Regions from separate parts of the Streptomyces sp. NPDC018263 genome, predicted to be linked through region 1. Evidence: riboswitches for the same ligand, from Rfam matches in the RefSeq annotation. Region 1 holds a riboswitch; the other holds the start of a gene.
What was found. Region 1 has a riboswitch for S-adenosylmethionine ahead of ACZ3HQ_RS23805 (aminotransferase class V-fold PLP-dependent enzyme). Riboswitches for the same ligand answer to the same signal wherever they lie in the genome.
Positions count from the first base shown of each region.

Region 2: linked by a shared signal. The riboswitch ahead of thrC (threonine synthase) and the one ahead of ACZ3HQ_RS23805 (aminotransferase class V-fold PLP-dependent enzyme) in region 1 are both predicted to bind S-adenosylmethionine.

Region 1 covers NZ_JBVHFA010000008.1:199,903-209,950, reverse strand. The annotation lists gene qcrB (cytochrome bc1 complex cytochrome b subunit) at 1-1,064, shown strand, start outside; gene trpD (anthranilate phosphoribosyltransferase) at 1,214-2,278, shown strand; SAM riboswitch class IV at 2,387-2,503, shown strand; gene ACZ3HQ_RS23805 (aminotransferase class V-fold PLP-dependent enzyme) at 2,674-4,023, shown strand; gene ACZ3HQ_RS23800 (Lrp/AsnC family transcriptional regulator) at 4,061-4,342, opposite strand; gene ACZ3HQ_RS23795 (rhomboid family intramembrane serine protease) at 4,339-5,109, opposite strand; gene ACZ3HQ_RS23790 (hypothetical protein) at 5,272-5,511, shown strand; gene ACZ3HQ_RS23785 (NYN domain-containing protein) at 5,577-6,920, shown strand; gene ACZ3HQ_RS23780 (C40 family peptidase) at 7,131-8,171, shown strand; gene ACZ3HQ_RS23775 (C40 family peptidase) at 8,410-9,414, shown strand; gene ACZ3HQ_RS23770 (hypothetical protein) at 9,474-10,048, shown strand, end outside.
Region 2 covers NZ_JBVHFA010000005.1:194,073-204,120, reverse strand. The annotation lists gene ACZ3HQ_RS16540 (MoaD/ThiS family protein) at 300-575, opposite strand; gene thrC (threonine synthase) at 572-1,846, opposite strand; SAM riboswitch class I at 1,864-2,021, opposite strand; gene ACZ3HQ_RS16530 (glucosyl-3-phosphoglycerate synthase) at 2,158-3,102, shown strand; gene ACZ3HQ_RS16525 (alpha,alpha-trehalose-phosphate synthase (UDP-forming)) at 3,177-4,592, shown strand; gene otsB (trehalose-phosphatase) at 4,654-5,514, opposite strand; gene ACZ3HQ_RS16515 (DUF3263 domain-containing protein) at 5,564-5,788, opposite strand; gene ACZ3HQ_RS16510 (ABC transporter substrate-binding protein) at 5,824-7,104, opposite strand; gene ACZ3HQ_RS16505 (ROK family protein) at 7,213-8,157, shown strand; gene nagA (N-acetylglucosamine-6-phosphate deacetylase) at 8,157-9,311, shown strand; gene ACZ3HQ_RS16495 (1-phosphofructokinase family hexose kinase) at 9,430-10,048, shown strand, end outside.

The DNA of each region.
Region 1 (10,048 bases):
TCGTCGGCACGTACATCTCGTTCTTCCTCTTCGGCGGCGAGTTCCCCGGCCACGACTTCGTGGCCCGGTTCTACTCGATCCACATCCTGCTGCTGCCGGGCATCATGCTCGGCCTGATGGTGGCGCACCTGATCCTGGTCTTCTACCACAAGCACACGCAGTTCGCGGGTCCGGGGAAGAAGGAGACCAACGTCGTCGGCATGCCGCTGCTGCCGGTGTACATGGCCAAGGCCGGAGGCTTCTTCTTCCTGGTCTTCGGTGTCATCGCGGCCATCGCGGCCGTCGCGCAGATCAACCCGATCTGGGCGATGGGCCCGTACCGGCCCGACCAGGTCTCCACCGGCGCCCAGCCCGACTGGTACATGGGCTTCGCCGAGGGTCTGGTCCGCTACATGCCGGGCTGGGAGATCAACTTCTGGGGCCACACGCTGGTCCTGGGCGTGTTCATCCCGCTGGTCCTGTTCGGTGTCGTGCTGATGGCCATCGCGGTCTACCCGTTCATCGAGTCCTGGGTCACCGGTGACAAGAGCGAGCACCACATCCTGGACCGCCCGCGCAACGCCCCGACGCGTACCGCGTTCGGCGTCGCCTGGATCACGGTGTACATGATCGGTCTGGTCGGCGGTGGCAACGACCTGTGGGCCACCCACTTCCACCTGTCGATCAACCAGGTCACCTGGTTCGTCCGGATCTTCTTCTTCGCCGGACCGGTGATCGCGTTCATCGTCACCAAGCGGATCTGCCTCGGCCTCCAGCGCCGGGACAAGGACAAGGTGCTGCACGGCCGGGAGACCGGCATCATCAAGCGCCTGCCGCACGGTGAGTTCATCGAGGTGCACGAGCCGCTCAGCCAGGACCAGCTCCACACCCTGACGGCGCACCACCAGTACGAGCCCGCCGAGATCGGCCCCACGGTCGACGAGAACGGGGTCGAGCGCAAGGTGAAGCCCACCGAGCGGCTGCGGGTCAAGCTGTCCAACGCCTACTACGGCAAGGACAACCAGATCCCCAAGCCGACCGTCGACGAGTACAAGGAGATCACGAGCGGCCACGGCCACCACTGATCCCCGCGCGCGTCGCCACGCCACGGCCGAAGGGCCCCGTCCGGAACACCGGCGGGGCCCTTCGCCCTGTTCGGGCTGGATAGGGTGGGACCGGGCACCCCGCGTGCCCGGAACACCTGTCTTCCTCACACACACCCAGGAGCGGCCTGATGAGCGCTGTGACCCCCGCTGGAGGCGACACCGCGGCGGGCCGTTCCTGGCCCGAGGTACTGAACGCCCTGCTGGAGGGCCGGGACCAGAGCGCCGACGCCACCGCCTGGGCGATGGACCGGATCATGCGCGGCGAGGCCACGGACGCCCAGATCGCGGGCTTCCTGGTGGCGCTGCGCGCCAAGGGCGAGACGGTCGAGGAGATCACCGGCATCGTCCGGGCGATGTACGACCACGCCAATGTCATCGAGGTGCCCGGCCGGACCGTGGACATCGTCGGCACCGGCGGGGACGGCGCCAAGACGGTGAACATCTCCACGATGTCCTCCATCGTGGTCGCCGGCACCGGCGCGAAGGTCATCAAGCACGGCAACCGGGCCGCGTCCTCCGCGTCCGGCTCCTCCGACGTGCTGGAGCGGCTCGGGGTCAACCTGGAGCTGACGCCGAAGCGGGTGGCCGAGGTAGCCGAGGAGGCGGGGATCACCTTCTGCTTCGCGGTCAAGTTCCACCCGGCGCTGCGCCATGTCGGCGCCGCCCGCGGCCAGCTCGGCGTCCGTACGGTCTTCAACGTGATCGGTCCGCTGACCAATCCGGCACGGGTGCGGTCCCAGGCGGTGGGCGTGGCCAACCTGGCCATGGCACCGATCGTCGCGGGCGTCTTCGCCGAGCGCGGCAACTCCTCGCTGGTCTTCCGGGGCGAGGACGGGCTGGACGAGCTGACCACGACCTCGCCCTCGCGGGTGTGGATCGTGCGCGACGGCAAGTTCACCGAGGAGGTCTTCGACCCCCGTGACGTCGGCATCGAGCTGGTGCCGGTGGAGGCGCTGCGCGGCGGTGACCCGGCGTACAACGCGATGGTGGCCCGCAAGGTGCTGGAGGGCGAGCGGGGACCGGTGCGGGACGCGGTGCTGCTGAACTCGGCGGCCGCGCTGGTCGCGCTGGACCCGACGCGGGAGCCGCTGGCGGACCAGCTCCGGGCGGGCATGGCGAGAGCGGCGGAGTCCATCGACTCCGGGGCGGCGGCGCGCACGCTGGAGCGGTGGGTGGCCGCCAGCAACCGGTAGGAGTCGTTCCGCGGGGGCGGCGGGGAGCGGTTGCTCCTCGCCGCGTCGGCGTTCCGGCATCCGGACGTCGGTTGCGCCGCGCGCTCCGTTTGGCTAGCTTCCCGATCAGGTCATGAGCGACAGCCATGCGGCCCCGGCCGGCTGTCCGGCAACCCTCCGTCCGTGGCGGGGTGCTCCGGGTGAGGACCAGGCCGTGGTCCAGAAGGTCCACGGCAAGCGCGGACCCCTCGAGAACCAGGGGTCCTGGTCGTACGAGGGAGCCTTCTTCCGTGAGCAAGCGAATGCGCTAGGGCCGCCGAGCCCCGCCTCCGCACACCCCCTTCCACCCTTTCTCCGGTGCCGCGTCCGCATGCCCTGCGCGCGGTGACTCCGGCCTGCCTCACGGGAGTTCAGCCATGTCCGTCTCCACCGCCTTCGCCCCCGCCGCCACCGATGTCGTCCCCGCCCCGCTGCCCGTGCTCGGCCGGGACGTCCGCGTGCCGCTCGTCACCGGGGGAGAGGTCGGCTACGCCGCGCTCGACTACGCCGCCAGCGCCCCCGCGCTCCAGCGGGTCTGGGACGACGTCGCCGCCTACGCCCCCTACTACGGCAGCGTGCACCGGGGCGCCGGACACCTCTCGCAGCTCTCCACCGAGCTGTTCGAGAACGCCCGCCGCACGGTCGCGGAGTACCTCCACTGCCGGGAGGACGACCAGGTCGTCTTCACCCGGTCCACCACGGACTCGCTGAACCTGCTGGCCCGCGCGCTGCCCGCCGGGTGCCAGGTGTACGTCTTCGAGACCGAGCACCATGCCGCGCTGCTGCCCTGGCGCGCGGCCGACGTGACCTTCCTGGACGCCCCGCGCAGCCACGAGGGCGCCGTGCGCACGCTGGAGCGTGCCCTCGCCGGCCGGGACACCGCGCGCCCGTCGCTGGTCTGCGTCACCGGTGCCTCCAATGTCACCGGCGAGGTGTGGCCGGTGCGTGAGCTGGCCGCCGCCGCGCACGCGGCCGGGGCGCGGATCGTGCTGGACGCCGCCCAGTTGGTGCCGCACCAGGCGGTGAGCGTGCGCGAGCTGGACGTCGACTGGATCGCGTTCTCCGGGCACAAGCTGTACGCGCCCTTCGGCTCCGGGGTGCTGGCCGGGCGGGCGGACTGGCTCTCCGCGGCCGAGCCCTACCTCGCGGGCGGCGGCGCCAGCCGCACGGTGGCACGGCGGGCCGACGGCTCGGTGGAGGTGGAGTGGCACGAGGGTGCCGCCCGGCACGAGGCGGGGTCCCCCAATGTCATCGGCGCCTACTCGATCGCCTCGGCCTGCCGGGCGCTCGCCGAGGCCGGTCCCGAGGCGCCGGCCGCGCGTGAGCGGCATCTGCTGGGTCTGCTCCGGGCGGGCCTCGCCGAGGTGCCGGAGGTGCGGGTGCTCTCCCTGTTCGGAGACGACGCCCCGCGCGTGGGCGTGCTGTCCTTCGTGGTGGAGGGCTGGAACAGCTCCCACCTCGCCGCCGCGCTCTCCGCCGAGTACGGCATCGGCGTCCGCGACGGCCTCTTCTGCGCCCACCCCCTGGTGCACGCCCTCCTCGGGGCGAACGCCGCCGAACAGGCCGGCTGCGGCACCGGCACCCTGAACGCCGTCCGCGTCAGCTTCGGCGCGGGCACCCCGGACGAGCACGTCACCCGGTTCGTCACAGCGGTCCGCGAACTGGTCACCCGGGGCGCCCGCTGGACCTACCGCACGGAGAACGGCCGCTGCGTCCCGGAGAGCTGACCGCGTACCGGGGGAGGGGACCAGCCGGGGGAGGGGACTAGTTGTCCAGGCCGATCGCGAAGGCCGCTTCCAGGTCGTGCTGGGAGTAGGTGCGGAAGGCGACGTGGGTGTCGGTGCCCTCCACGCCCTGGATCTTGCTGATGCGGCCGGGGATGACCTCGGCGAGGTCCTCGTGGCGGGCCACGCGGACCATGGCGATGAGGTCGTAGGTGCCGGTGACGGAGAAGACCTCGCTCACGCTCTCCAGCGCGGCGATCTGCTCGGCGATCTCCGGAATCCGGTCCACGCTGGTCTTGATCAGGACGATCGCGGTGATCACGGCTGGTTCTCTCCCTTGGACGCCGGAGCCGGGGCGGCCCCAACTCTAGTCTCGCCCGGACCCTCCTTCTCGCACCGCCTGCGCCCGTACCGGAGCCAGGCGTAGCCGAAGCCGAGGCAGAAGCCGATCACATGGGCGAGGTAGGCGACGCCGGGACCCTCGGGCGCGCGGCCCGCCGCGTACCACTGCAGGCCGGCCCAGAAGGGCAGCACCACCCAGGCCGGGAAGCGCAGCGGGAGGAAGAAGAGAAACGGGAGGAGACTGGTGACACGGGCCCGCGGAAAGAGGTGGAGGAAGGCGCCGAGGACCGCGGAGATGGCCCCCGAGGCGCCGACCAGGGACTGCTCGGAGTCCGCGTTGGCCAGCGCGTACCCGAGCAGGGCGAGGTAGCCGCAGCCGACGTAGAAGAGGGCGAACTCGACGCGGCCCATCCGTTCCTCGGTGAGCACGCCGAAGACGAAGAGGAACAGCATGTTGCCGAGCAGATGCACCCAGCTCCCGTGCACGAACAGCGCGGTCACCGGCGTGAGCGCCTCGCGCACCGGCTCCGCGAAGAGCCCGGCCGGGATCACCCCCCAGTGCCGGAAGTACGCCCGCTGCGCCGCGAGCAGGGCGTCCCCGGTGCCGTACGTGTGGGTGAAACCGGAGGCCGGGCCCAGCAGGAAGATCAGGCAGCACAGGGCGATGAGGCCGTATGTCAGCGGCGCCGGGTTGCCCCGGACCGCCCTGACGGTCCGGGCGGCGGTCGTGCTCCACTCTCTGATCATGAATACAGAGCATGACGTAACCGGACGCACTGGTACAGACCGCCTCGCCGCTTCGGACAGGCGGGCGGCGAACACCCGGCAGGCCGTAGGGTTACGGCCACACGCGCCGGACCGGCGCGCGTGATGTCCGCCAGACGCGACGAGAAGGAAGCGAGCTGCGCCATGACGGTTCCTCCGCCGACCGCCACGACACGCTGGCGCTGCACCCTGTGCGGCAACCTCACCCGGTTCGACGTGACCCGCTCCACCAAGGCCGTCGAGTACGTCCACCTCGACCTGGCCGGGGAGCCGACGGTCGAGGAACGCGAGGTGGTCAGTGAGACCATCGAGTCGGTCCGCTGCCGCTGGTGCAACGCGGTGGACCAGGTGGAACTCGTGGACAGGCCGGGCGCCGCCTCCTGAGGGCGGGGCGGTCCGCGCGGGATCGGACAGGTGGATCGGGCATGTCGGGCATTGGGGTGTGACGGATGGTGGAGACCGCGGGCGGGGGGCCGGAGGACGGCACCGCCGAGGTGCTTGACCGTCCGCTGCCCGACGGCGTGCGCCGCCGGGTCGTGGGAATCGTCTCGGACGCCTTCGGTGCCCTGACCATGGCCGAACTGCCCGCCCCCTTGCGGCAGTACGCCCGGTTCACACCCAACCGGCGGGCCAAGTTCGCCGGGAACGCGATGGCCGCCGCCCTGGAGACCGAACGCCTCTTCCGGCAGCGGATCGCCGAGCGGTACAGGGAGACCCAGCCCGAGCTGTGCGGCGCGCTGGAGGCGGGCGCGCCGCCCCCGGCCGCCGACCCCCTCGACGTCGCGGCCGCCGCCTATGTGCTGCGCCCGCCCGGCTGGGCCAAGCTGGTCGCCGCGGCCGGCGAGGAGGCGCAGCGCGCGGACGCCGAGCGGGTGGACGAGGAGAGCCGCGCCGAGCTGGAGAAGCTCCGCGAGGAACTGGAGCGGGCCCGCGAGCACACCAGAGCCGAGACCGCCCGGCTGCGCGCCGAGCTGGACGCGGCGAAGAAGGAGACCGACGCGCTGCACCGCAAGCTGCGCTCGGCCCTGAGCGACGTCAAGCGCGGGGAGGCGGCGCTGCGCAAGGAGCGCGCCGAGACCGAGTCCGCGCGGGCCGAGGGCCAGGCCGCCGTCTCCGCCGCCGAGAGCGAGTCGCGCCGGCTCAAGACCCGCCTCGGCGAGTCGGAGGCCGCGCTGGAGGCGACCCGCCGCGCGGTCCGCGAGGGCCGCAGCGTGGAGGACATGCGGGTACGGCTGCTGCTCGACACCGTCCTGGAGGCGGCCCAGGGGCTGCGCCGTGAACTCGCCCTGCCCCCGGTGTCGGTGCGCCCGGCGGAGACCGTGGACGCCGTCGAGCCGGGCCGGATGACCCCCAAGGACATCGCCGCCCGCGCCCTGTCCGAGCACGACCCGGCCATCCTCGACCAGTTGCTCGCGCTGCCGCAGGCCCATCTGGTGGTCGACGGCTACAACGTCACCAAGACCGGCTATCCGCAGATGCCGCTGGAGAAGCAGCGGCTCAGACTGCTCGGCCAGCTCTCCGCGCTCGCCGCGCAGACCGGCGCCGAGGTCACCTGTGTCTTCGACGGCGCCGAACTGGCCGCCCCGGTGCTGCTCGCGCCGCCGCGCGGGGTCCGGGTGCTGTTCTCCAAGCCGGGCGTGACGGCGGACGAGCTGATCCGTCAGCTCGTGCGCGCCGAACCGCCGGGCCGGCCCGTCATCGTGGCCTCCACCGACCGTGAGGTGGCGGACGGGGTCGCACGCGCCGGAGCGCGCCCCGTGGCCTCTGCGGTACTTCTCAAGCGACTGTCCTGAACGCCCGACGGACGTGGCACATGCCCGGATTGGGGGCGTCTGTGGACGACAGAGGGTCAACCTGATGTCACGTGTGGTGCGTTGAGTGCAAAATATGCAGTGAGGGACTGGATTTTTTGCTGTGAGGATTTGAACTGATCACAACTGGGTCACTAGGGTCAGTTCGAACCTCCGAGCGGGTGATCACTCACAAGAAGGAGTTCCTCCTCCGTGGCGTCCCATCGTCGACCCAAGCAGCCGAGCCGCACGCGCATCACCGTGCTGACCACGGCGGCGGCCGCCGCAGTCGCGCTGAGCGCGAACGCGGCCAACGCAGCCCCGAGTGAGAAGCCGGGCAAGACCGAGGTCAAGGCGCAGGTCGACAAGCTCTACGAGCAGGCCGAGCAGGCCACCGAGAAGTACAACGGCGCCAAGGAGAAGCAGGAGAAGCTCCAGAAGGAGATCTCCACCATCCAGGACAACGTCGCCCGCGGCCAGCAGGACCTCAACAAGCTGCGCGACGGCCTCGGTTCGCTCGCCACCGCCCAGTACCGCAGCGGCGGCATCGACCCCTCGGTCCAGCTCTTCCTCTCCGCCGACCCGGACGACTACCTCGACAAGGCGTCCACGCTCGACCAGTTGAGCGGCCAGCAGGTCGAGGCGCTGAAGAAGATCCAGGACAAGCAGCGCGAACTCGCCCAGGACCGCGCCGAGGCCACCGAGAAGCTCAAGGACCTCGCCGCCACCCGCACCGAGCTGGGCAAGAAGAAGAAGGAGGTCCAGGGCAAGCTGGGCGAGGCGCAGCGCCTGCTCAACACCCTGACCGCCAAGGAGAAGCAGGCCCTGGCCGCCGAGCAGCAGCGCGCCGACCGCTCCTCCAGCGAGCGCGTCCAGCTCGGCCACGCCGTGCCCGCTTCGGGCCGCGCCGGAGCCGCGTTCTCCGCCGCCCAGAGCAAGATCGGCACCCCGTACGTCTACGGCGCCACCGGCCCCTCCGCGTACGACTGCTCGGGTCTGACCTCCTGGGCCTACGCCCAGGCCGGGGTCTCCATCCCGCGCACCTCCGAGTCGCAGGCCAACATCGGCACGCGGATCTACTCCACGAGCGACCTCCAGGTCGGCGACCTCGTCTTCTTCTTCAACGACATCCACCACGTCGGTCTCTACGCGGGCAACGGCCAGGTACTGCACGCCCCGCGCACCGGCACGGTCGTCCGCTACGAGTCCATGAGCACCATCGGCGGCCCGTTCATGTTCGGCGTCCGCGTCTGACACAGGCTCCGGCCGACGTGCCACACCCGCCCGAACGGGCGAATCACGGCACCGCGCGACCCCTGGCGCCCCGCCGCTGACCTGCGTCGGCGCCGGGGCGTCACCGTGTGTGCGCACGGCGGTCGTTGGCCGGTGGGTGCCGCTGCGGCTACTGTCTGGCGCGTTTCCCCGGCACCGAGGGCCCCCGCCCGTCCGCGCGCCGGGGGGACGGTTCCCGTCGTCCAGGGGAAGGACCGCCGTGGCGTCCCATCGCCGTCCCGCAACATCCGGCTGCGACCGGGGTGCCGCCGCCCTGTGCGTGCTGTCGGCCGCGGCCGCCGCCCTCGGCGCCGTGCCCGCCGCCCACGCGAGCCCCCGCGACGGCGCCCGCGCCGAACTGGACCGGCTCTACGCGGCGGCCGAGCGCGCCACCGAGGACTACGACCGGGCCGACGAGCGCGCGGACAAGCTGCGCCACCAGGTCCGGGACGCCCAGGACCACATCGCCCGCACCCAGCAGCGGGTCAACACCCTGCGGGAGCACCTCGGTTCGCTCGCCGGCGCCGAGTACCGATCCGGCGGCATCGACCCGGCCGTCGCCCTGCTCTTCTCCGCCGACCCCGACGACTACCTCGACAAGGCGTCCGTCGTCGACCGCATCGACACCCGGCGGGCCGGGCAACTGCGCGAACTGAGCGGTGCGTTGCGCGACCTCGCCCAGGAGCGGGCCGAGGCCCAGGCGAAGCTCGGTGACCTGGAGCGCACCCGCAAGGCGGTCGCCGCGCACAAGCGGAACGTTCGCGAGCGGCTCACCCGCGCCCGGCGCCTCTTCGACTCCCTGTCCGCCGCCGACCGCGCCGACTACAACCGGTCCTCCCGCTCCGGCCGCCCCGATCTCACCGGCCTCGGCGACCTGAACCCCCGGGCCGCCGCCGCGCTCGCCGCGGCCCGCTCCGCGCTCGGCCGGCCGTACGTGTGGGGTGCCAACGGGCCCTCCGGCTTCGACTGTTCGGGCCTGATGCAGTGGTCGTACGCCCGGGCCGGCGTCCAGCTCCCGCGCACCTCGCAGGCCCAGCGGGGCGCCGGGCACCAGGTCCCGCTCTCCCAGGCCCGCCCCGGCGACCTGGTGATCTACCGCTCCGACGCCAGCCATGTGGCGATGTACGCCGGCAACGGCCAGGTCATCCACGCGCCCCACCCCGGCGCGGCGGTGCGCTACGACCGGGTCGGCATGCTCCCGATCTCCGCGGTGACCCGGCCCTGAGCCCAGCCCACACCCCGTACGATCGGACGGTGGCCGGCCGGGAGAGAGCGTGGCGAGCGGTGGCGGCGGGACTCTGCCTGCTGCTCCTGCCGGCGTTCTCCGGATGCGGCCACCGCGACCCCGGCACCGGCGCCCGCGCCGAGGTGCAGCGGGTGCTCGACCGCAGGGCCACCGCCCTGCTCGGCCACGACGAGGCCGCGTACGCCACCACCGGCACCCGCACCCCCTACACCCGGCTCCGGGCGCTCCCGCTGGCCGCCTGGTCCTACCGGATCACCTCGCTGCGCACCGACGGGACCAGCGCGGAGGCCGAGCTGAGCTACCGGGTCGCGGGCCAGGACACCGCGCCCGTCACCGCCCGCCGCACCCTCACCCTGAGCCACACCGCCGACGGCGGCTGGTACGTCGCCGCCGAGGGGCCCGCCCAGGGCGCCGGGCAGCAGCTCTGGGACCAGGGGGCGGTCGGCGCCGTCAGGGGCGCGCACAGCCTGGTGCTGGGCACCGGGCAGAGCACCGACGAGCTGCGCGGCTACGCCCGGCTCGCGGACCGCGCCGTACCGGCCGTCTCCCGCGCCTGGGGCGCCCGCTGGGCCCGCCGGGTGGTGGTGCTGGTGCCGCGCTCGCTGGACGGCAT
Region 2 (10,048 bases), on a different contig from region 1:
GCTGAATGTATCTGTCCAACTGCCGTCTGCAACAGGTCAATCGGACGAGAATTCTGGACGGACACAGTCCGGAATCTGCCGCAACTTCGGCTGAATTCAGGGCAAGTCGGGCCCCACAAAAGCAACAAATGCCGCACATTACCCGCGCATTTTGGCTGCTTCTTGTCGGGTCAGCGGCATGAATCAAGGACGCCCGGCCCGCCGGAGCGGGAGCGCGTTCCCCAACTGTACCGCGCTCAATCACACAGAATGGCCCCCTCCGTTTCTCTTGCGGAGGGGGCCATTACCGGAGGTAAATTTCAGCCGCCGGCGACCGCCGGAATGATGGAGACACCCGCGCCGTCGGGCGTGGCGGTCTGAAGTCCGCCCTCGAAACGCACGTCGTCGTCATTGACGTAGACATTCACGAAGCGGCGCAGCTTGCCCTGGTCGTCCAGGACGCGGGCGGCGATGCCCTGGTGGTTCTTCTCCAGGTCCTCGATGACCTCCGCGAGCGTGCCGCCCTCGGCGGCGACCTCGGCCTGCCCGCCGGTGTAGGTGCGCAGGATGGTCGGGATGCGAACGGTCACGCTCATGCGAGGCCAGCCTCTCGGAAGGAGTCCAGGTTCGGGCGGATGGTCGCGGTCAGACCGGTGCCGGCGACCGCGTCCAGGGTCTTGAGGCCGTCGCCGGTGTTGAGGACGACGGTGGTGAGCGAGGGGTCCAGCGCGCCGGACTCGATCAGCTTGGCGGTGACACCGACCGTCACCCCGCCCGCCGTCTCGGCGAAGATGCCCTCAGTGCGGGCCAGCAGCTTGATGGCGTCCACGATCTGGGGGTCCGTCACGTCCTCCACCGCGCCACCGGTGCGGCGCGCGATGTCGAGCACGTACGGCCCGTCGGCCGGATTGCCGATGGCGAGGGACTTGGCGATGGTGTCCGGCTTCTGCGGCCGCACCACGTCGTGGCCCGCCTTGTACGCGGCCGACACCGGCGAGCAGCCCTCCGCCTGGGCGCCGAAGATCCGGTACGGCCTGTCCTCGACCAGGCCGAGCGCGATCAGCTCCTTCAGCCCCTTGTCGATCTTGGTGAGCTGGGAGCCGGAGGCGATCGGCACCACGAGCTGGTCGGGCAGCTTCCAGCCGAGCTGCTCGCAGATCTCGTACGCCAGCGTCTTGGAGCCCTCGGCGTAGTACGGCCTGAGGTTGACGTTGACGAAGCCCCAGCCCTCGCCGGCCGGGTCGCCGATCAGCTCGGAGCAGAAGCGGTTCACGTCGTCGTAGTTGCCCTCGATGCCGACCAGCTCACCGCCGTAGACGGCGGCCATGACGACCTTGCCCTGCTCCAGATCGTGCGGGATGAACACGCAGGAGCGCAGGCCCGCGCGGGCGGCGGCGGCGCCGACCGCGCCGGCCAGGTTGCCGGTGGAGGAGCAGGAGAGGGTGGTGAAGCCGAAGGCGCGGGCCGCCTCCAGCGCCTGGGCGACGACGCGGTCCTTGAAGGAGTGCGTCGGGTTGCCGGAGTCGTCCTTGACGAACAGCCCGCCGGTGACGCCGAGTTCACGCGCCAGGCGATCGGCCTTGACCAGCGGGGTCCAGCCGGGGTTCAGGTTCGGCTTGTCCGCCACGTCGGCGGGGACGGGCAGCAGCGGGGCGTAGCGCCAGATGTTCGCGGGGCCGGACTCGATGCGCGCCCGGAGCTTCTCGGTGTCGTACGCGGAGAAGTCGTAGGCGATCTCCAGCGGCCCGAAGCACTCCTCGCAGGCGAAGACGGGACCGAGCGGGACGCGGTGTCCGCACTCCCGACAGCTCAGGGCGGCGGCGGGTCCGAGATCGACGGTGGGGGTGGCGACAGTCTGCACAGCCATGGAGGCGAGGCCCTTTCTCCTCATCTTCCTCACGACGCATCTCGCCGTGAGACGGATTTGGCACCTTCCCTAGCCGGGAGCCTCGCGCGTGCGGCGGTGTGTCGCGCACGGGAGACCGGCTGGAGGGTTGCCGGGGCTTCATCGGGCCGTTTCCCTCTGCCCCTCTGGATGAGCGGTATTCGGTTGTGAACGCCGTCCGACCTCGACATGCGATGGTCATCGGCGTTGTTCAAGACTGTAACCGAAGGCCAGGAGAGTTGAAGGTGTCGTCCGAACCGCGAGATGGATCAGGCAGTGAGGAGCCGAAGACCATGCTGGAGGAAACCGAACGCTGGCTGGCCACCCGCTCCTGGTCCGTGGCCGACCGCCCGCTGCACCGCGTGCTGGCCGCCAAGCAGCGGTCCGGTCAGCGCCTCTCCGTGGTGCTGCCCGCGCTGAACGAGGAGGCGACGGTCGGTGACATCGTCTCCGTGATCCGCCACGACCTGGTCTTCCAGGCTCCGCTGGTGGACGAGATAGTCGTGGTGGACTCCGGGTCCACCGACCGCACCGCCGAGGTGGCCGCCGCAGCGGGGGCGCGAGTGGTGCACCGGGACGAGATCCTGCCCCGGCTGCCCGCCGTGCCCGGCAAGGGCGAGGTGCTGTGGCGCTCCCTGCTGGTGACCAGCGGTGACGTCATCGCCTTCGTCGACGCCGACCTGCGCGAGTTCTCCTCCGACTTCGTCCTCGGCATCGTCGGCCCGCTGCTCACCGATCCGGGGATCGACCTGGTCAAGGCGATGTACGACCGTCCGCTGGGCGGCGCCGCCGGGCAGGGCGGCCGGGTGACCGAGCTGATGGCCCGCCCGCTGCTGAACCTGCACTGGCCGCAGCTCGCCGGGTTCGTGCAGCCGCTGGGCGGGGAGTACGCGGCCCGCCGCTCGCTGCTGGAGCGGCTGCCGTTCCCCGTGGGGTACGGGGTCGAGCTGGGCATGCTGGTGGACTCGCTGCATCTGGTCGGGCTGGACGCGCTGGCCCAGGTGGACGTCGGCGTGCGCAAGCACCGGCACCAGGACGGGCAGGCGCTCGGCCGGATGGCCGCCGCGATCTACCGCACCGCGCAGCTCCGGCTGGCGCGCGGGCACCTGGTGCGGCCCGCGCTGACCCAGTTCGAGCGGGGGGTGGGCGGGTTCGAGCCGCGTACGTACTCGGTGGACACCGAGGAGCGGCCGCCGATGGCGGAGATCGCGGAGTACGCGGAGCGGAAGGTGGCGTGAGCCCGGCCGTATACGGTCCGGCTCGCCGGTCGCGCGTACGTTTGAGCATTTGTGGGCCGGGCTAGGTTGAGGCCATGGCTACGCAGGGTGCTGAGGTGCTGGTCGCGTCCAATCGCGGCCCGGTTTCGTACACGGTGGGTCCCGACGGGTCCTTGAGTTCCCGCCGGGGTGGCGGCGGTCTCGTCTCGGGGCTGTCGGCGATCGGTCCGGACACGGACGCGGTGTGGGTGTGCGCCGCGCTCGGGGACGGTGACCGGGAGGCGGTGCGGCGCGCGGACGGCGGGCTGCTGCCCGCCGAGGACACCGGCGGGCAGCGGGTGCGGATGCTGGACATCGATGCCGAGGTCTACGCCGACGCGTACAACGGGATCGCCAACTCGGCGCTGTGGTTCGTGCACCACATGATGTACCAGACGCCGCTGGAGCCGGTGTTCGACGCGGAGTTCCGCCGGCAGTGGGACGCGTACCGCGCCTACAACCAGGCGTTCGCCCAGGCGCTGGCCGAGGAGGCGGCACCGGGAGCGGCCGTGCTGATCCAGGACTACCACCTGGCGCTGGCCCCCCGGATGCTGCGCAAGCTCCGGCCCGACCTGCGCATCGGGCACTTCTCGCACACGCCCTGGGCGCCGCCGGACTACTTCCGCCTGCTCCCGGACGACATCGCGGCCGAGCTGCTCACCGGCATCCTGGGCGCGGACCGGGCGGCCTTCCTGACCCGGCGCTGGGCGGACGCGTTCACCGACTGCTGCCACGCGGTGCTGGGTCCGGGCATTCCGTCGGGTACGGAGATCGGGGTGCACGGCCTCGGCGCGGACGCGGAGTTCCTGCGGGAGCGGGCGCACCGGGCCGACGTGGACGAGCGGATGGCGGTGCTGCGGGAGCAGATCGGCGAGGGGCGCCGGTCGATCGTCCGGGTGGACCGCACCGAGCTGTCCAAGAACATCGTGCGCGGCCTGCTGGCGTACCGCCGTCTCCTGGAGGACCACCCCGAGTGGCGCGAGCGCGTGGTCCACGTCGCCTTCGCCTACCCCTCCCGCCAGGACCTCGCCCTGTACCGCTCCTACATGGACGAGGTACGCCGGGTGGCGGAGGAGATCAACTCCGAGTACGGCACGCCCGATTGGACGCCGGTCCTCCTCCACCTCGACGACGACTTCGCCCGCTCCCTGGCCGCGTACCGCCTTGCCGACGTGGCCCTGGTCAACCCCATCCGCGACGGCATGAACCTGGTCGCCAAGGAGGTCCCGGTCGTCTCCGACGAGGGCGTGGCCCTGGTGCTGTCCCGCGAGGCGGGCGCCTACGAGGAACTCTCCGAGCACGCGATCACCGTCAACCCGTACGACATCGTCGGCACGGCGGAAGCCCTCCACGAGGCCCTGACCCTCCCGGACCCGGCCCGCGCGGAACGCTCCAAGCACCTGGCCGCAGCGGCCACGGCCCTGCCCCCCACCAAGTGGTTCCTGGACCAGTTGAACGCGCTGCGGGGCTGAACGCCGTAGCACCGAGCGCACTTGTGTGGCCTCGTCCCTGACAAGGATGAGGCCACAGGCGTCAGTCGGCGTGGGTCGCCAGGGTGTTCAGCAGAGCCACCACACCCTCGGGGCCGTCCACCACCAGGTCCGCCCGTTCCGCCAGTTCGGTGACCTCACTGCTGCCGCTGCACACCAGCAGGGACGGGACGCCCTCGGAGCGGAGCTTCTCCAGGGCCGCGAAGGCGGGGAGGTCGCCGAGGTCGTCGCCGGCGTAGAGGACGGATTCGGCGCCGGTGGCGCGGAGGTGGTCGAGGAGGGCTACGCCCTTGTCCATGCCGGGCGGGCGGAGTTCGAGGACGAGGCGGCCCGGTTCGACGATGAGGCCGTGGCGGGTGGCGAGGTCGGTGAGGGGGGCGCGGAGGGTCTCGAAGGCGGCCTCGGGGTCCTCGGCGCGGCGGGTGTGGACGGCGACCGCGCGGCCCTTCTCCTCGATCCAGGTGCCGGGCCAGGCACCGGCCCGGTCCAGGACGCCGGGGAGTTCCGCGCGGACCGCGGCGATGCCGGGGTGCGGGGGAGGCGCGGTGACGGTGCCGGTCGCGGCGTCCCAGCGCTCGGCGCCGTAGTGGCCGAGGACGACCAGGTGCTCCAGGCCGGGGACCCCGGCGAAGCCGCCGTTGCGGACCGCGACCCCGGCCGGGCGGCCGGTGACGACGGCGACGGAGGCCACCTTCGGCGCGAGAGCCGCCAGCGCCGGCACCGCGCCGGGGTGGGCGCGGGCCTGGTCGGGGTCGGCGACGATGGGGGCCAGCGTGCCGTCGAAGTCGAGGCCGATCACGGCGGTGCGCGGCCGCTGGAGCAGCGCCCGCAGACCGTCGCGGCCCGCCTGGGTCTCCGGGACCGGCAGCGCGTTGTCCTCGGCGGTGTTGTCAGGGATGCCCATAGGGCGACACTATCCGCGCGGGCCCCGGCTCACGCCTCCGAAGAAGCCTCTACCGTTCCGACCTTCTCGCCTCACGCACCCGCCGCAGCCGGTTGACCGTCACCGGGTCGTGCCGTAGGGCACGCTCGTCGTCCAGCAGCGCGTTGAGGAGCTGGTAGTAGCGCACCGGCGCGAGCCCGAGCTGCTCGCGGATGGCGCGCTCCTTCGCGCCGGGGCCGGGAAAGCCCCGGCCCTCCAGCGCGAGGATCGCCTTCTCACGGCTGCCGAGTTCCATACCGGCAACCGTAACCCCCGTCCCTGACAGCGGGGTCAGCCCTGGGACTGCGCCGTGCTGTCGGCGGCCGTGGCGGCGGCCTGGAGCCGGGTGAGGACACCCGCGGGGCTGCCGTCGGGCGAGACCGCCTGCCCGATGTCCTGCTTCACGGCCGCGCTGACCGCCGCCCAGGAGGTCTTGTTCACCGGGTACTGCTCGGCGGTCGGCATCTGCTCCAGGAAGGCGTGCAGCGGCACGTCGCTCTTCGCGTCCGACTGGCTCATCGCCTCGGAGGCGGAGGTGGTCACGGGCAGCAGACCGTACTTGCGGGAGAAGTCGAGGACGTTCTTCTGGTCGTACACGAAGTCCAGGAAGCTGCCGATCTGGCGGGCGTGGCCGTTCTGCCTGAAGGCCAGCATCCAGTCGGTGACGCCCATCGCGGCCCGCGCACGGCCGGTGCGGCCCGGCATCGGGACCATGCCGAACTTCACGCCCTTCGCCTCGGCCTGCCGGATCAGCGTGGGGTGCCCGTTGAGCATGCCGACCTGCCCGTCGGCGAACGCGGCGAACGCGGCGGCCCGGTTGAGCCGGCCGGGGGCGATGGGCCCGGTGAGCCCCTTGCCCACCAGGTCGTCCTTGAGCCAGGTGAACGTCTCGCCGTTCAGCGCGGAGTCGATCGTGTACGTGCCGATGTCGTCGGTGTAGCCGCTGCCGCCGCTGAGCAGCCACTGCATGGTCTCGGCCTGCGCCTCCTCCGGGCCGAGCGGCAGCGCGAAGGGGTACTTCACCCCCTTGGCCTTGAGCGCCTCGGCGTCGGCGGCCAGCTCGTCCCAGGTGGTGGGCGGGGTGATGCCGGCCTGCCGGAAGAGCGTCTTGTTGTAGAAGAGCACGCGCGTGGAGGCCGCGAACGGCATCGCGTACGGCGTGTGGTTCCAGTCCCCCGCCTCGGCGAGCTGCGGCACGAAGTCCGCCTGGGTGCCGATGGAGAGGGTGTCGGACATCGGGTACAGCTTCCCGGCGGCCGCGTAGTCGGCGTACGCGCCGATCTGGGCCATGTCGGGGGCGTTCCCGGAGTCGACCATCTCCTTGACCCTGGCGTCGACGTCGTTCCAGGAGTAGACGCTGACCTGGACCTTCACATCGGGGTGCTTCGCCTCGTAGGCGTCGGCCAGCGCGGCCCAGTACTTCTTGGAGCTGTTGGCCGGGGAGTCGCCGTAGTCGGCGGCGACCAGCTTGATGGTCGTGTCCGAGGAGCCCGTGCTCCCACAGCCGCCGAGCATCGCCGTCATGCCCACTACGGACACCACCGCGATCGTTCCTGCCGTACGCCGACGCACCCTCAAAGCCCCTATCCCCTTGGTCAGACCATTCGATTTCGAACGCATAAGGTCTACACCACGTAAGTGGACTAGACCTCTCGCGGGTCGGCGGGTCACACTGGGCCGGTGAGACATGTCATCGCCCTGGACGTGGGCGGTACCTCGATGAAGGCCGCGCTCGTCGGCGAGGACGGCGCGGTGCTGCACCGCGCCCGCCGCGCGACGGGCCGCGAGGGCGGTCCCGAGGCGGTCGTCGAGAACCTCCTCTCCTTCGCCGCCGACCTGCGGGCGCACGGCGCCGAGCACCTCGGCTCCCCCGCGCTCGCGGCCGGCGTCGCCGTCCCCGGCACCGTCGACGAGACGCACGGCACCGCCCTGTACTCGGCCAACCTCGGCTGGCGCGACGTACCGCTGCGCGCGCTGCTCACCGAGCGGCTCGGCATGCCCGTCGCGCTCGGCCACGACGTGCGCACCGGCGGCCTCGCGGAGGGCCGCGCCGGGGCGGGCCGGGGCGCCGGCCGCTTCCTGTTCGTCGCGCTGGGCACCGGCATCGCCGGAGCGATCGGCCTGGCCGGCGGGGTCGAGGCGGGCGCCAACGGCTTCGCCGGGGAGATCGGCCACATCGTCGTACGCCCCGGCGGTGAGCCCTGCCCGTGCGGCCAGACCGGCTGCCTGGAGCGGTACGCCTCCGCGGCCGCCGTCGGCACCGCCTGGGCGGCGGCCAGCGGCCGGGCGGACGCGGACGCCGCCGACTGCGCGCGGGCCGTCGCCGCGGGGGACCCGGACGCGGGCCGCGTCTGGACCGGGGCGGTCGACGCGCTCGCGGACGGCCTCGTCACCGCGCTCACCCTGCTCGACCCCGGCACACTGATCGTCGGCGGTGGGCTCGCGGAGGCCGGTGACGTGCTGTTCCGGCCGCTCGGCGCGGCCATCGAACGCCGGCTCACCTTCCAGAGCGCGCCCGTCCTCGTCCCGGCCGCGCTCGGCGACGGCGCCGGCTGCCTGGGCGCGGCGCTGCTCGCCCAGGACCTGCTCCAGCCCATCCCCCAGACCACGGAGGTACGCACCTGATGGCCGACAACAGCGCACGCCCGCTGGTGCTCACCGGCGGCACCGTGGTGCTGCCCACCGGCGAGGTGCCCGGCGGGCAGGTCGCCGTCGACGGCCGCCGGATCGCGGAGCGCGCGCCCGAGGGCGCCGACGTGCTCGACGTGACCGGCCACTGGGTGGTCCCCGGCTTCGTGGACCTGCACAACCACGGCGGCGGCGGAGCGGCCTTCTCCGGCAGCGCCGAGGACGCGCTCACCGCCGTCCGCACCCACCGCGCGCACGGCACCACCACGCTGGTCGCCTCCACCGTCACCGACGACCTGGACGTACTGGCCCGCCAGGCCGGAATGCTGGCCGAGCTGGCCGAGCAGGGCGACGTCGCGGGCGTGCACTTCGAGGGCCCGTTCATCTCCCCGTGCCGCAAGGGCGCGCACTCCGAGGCGCTGCTGCGCGACCCGGACCCGGCCGAGGTCCACAAGCTGGTCGACGCCGCGCGCGGCCACGCCCGGATGGTCACCCTCGCCACCGAGCTGCCGGGCGGCCTGGACTCCGTACGCCTCCTCGCCGAGCAGGGCGTGATCGCGGCCGTCGGGCACACCGACGCGAGCTACGAGCAGACGGTCGCCGCCATCGACGCGGGCGCCACCGTCGCCACCCACCTCTTCAACGCGATGCCCCCGATCGGCCACCGCGACCCCGGCCCGATCACCGCGCTGCTGGAGGACGGCCGGGTCACCGTGGAGCTGATCAACGACGGCACCCATCTGCACCCGGCCGCACTGCAGTTGGCCTTCCACCACGCGGGCGCCGACCGGGTCGCCTTCATCACCGACGCGATGGACGCGGCCGGTTCCGGGGACGGCCGCTATCTGCTCGGCCCGCTGGAGGTCGAGGTGCGGGGCGGCGTGGCCCGGCTGGTGGAGGGCGGCTCCATCGCGGGCTCCACGCTGACCCTGGACCGCGCCTTCCAGCGGGCGGTCACCGTGGACCGGCTCCCGGTCGCGGACGTGGTCAGGGCGCTGTCGGCCAACCCGGCCCGGCTGCTCGGCATGGCGGACCGGGTCGGCTCGCTGGAGCCCGGCAGGGACGCCGACCTCGTGCTGCTGGACGGCGACTTCGCGCTCAAGGGCGTCATGCGCCGGGGTGAATGGGTGGTCGCGCCCCAACTGCCCTGATCCGTACCCGGCTTCACCAGACGGCGTCCGTCCCCCAACTGGGCCGGACGCCGTCTCTTTGGCATGATCGGGGCCCCGGAAACCGAGGCGTACGGACCATCGAGAGAGGTAGGACCGGGTGATCCTGACGGTCACGCTGAACACCGCTCTCGACATCACGTACCGCGTGACGTCGCTGCGGCCGCACACCGAGCACCGGGTGTCGGAGGTCGTGGAGCGGCCCGGCGGCAAGGGCGTCAACGTGGCCCGCGTACTCGCCGCGCTCGGGTACGGGGTGACGGTCACCGGGTTCGCGGGCGGGCCGACCGGCCAGGTGCTGCGCGAGCGGCTCGCGGCCGCGCCGGGGATCACCGACGCGCTGGTGCCGGTCGCCGGGGCGACCCGCCGCACGGTCGCCGTGGTGGACCAACGCACCGGCGACACGACCCAGTTGAACGAGCCCGGCCCGCACATCGGCCCCGCCGAGTGGGCCGCCTTCCTGCGCGCCTACGACTCGCTCCTCGGCGGCGCCCGGGCAGTCGCCCTCTGCGGCAGCCTGCCGCCGGGCGTGCCGGTGGGCGCGTACGCGGGGCTGATACGGGTGGCCCGGTCGGCCGGGGTGCCGGTGCTGCTGGACACCGGCGGGGAGCCGCTGCGGCGCGGGATCGCCGCGCGGCCCGACATCGTCAAGCCCAACGCGTCCGAGCTGGCCGAACTCACCGGCTCCCACGATCCGGCCCGCGCCACCCGCGACGCCC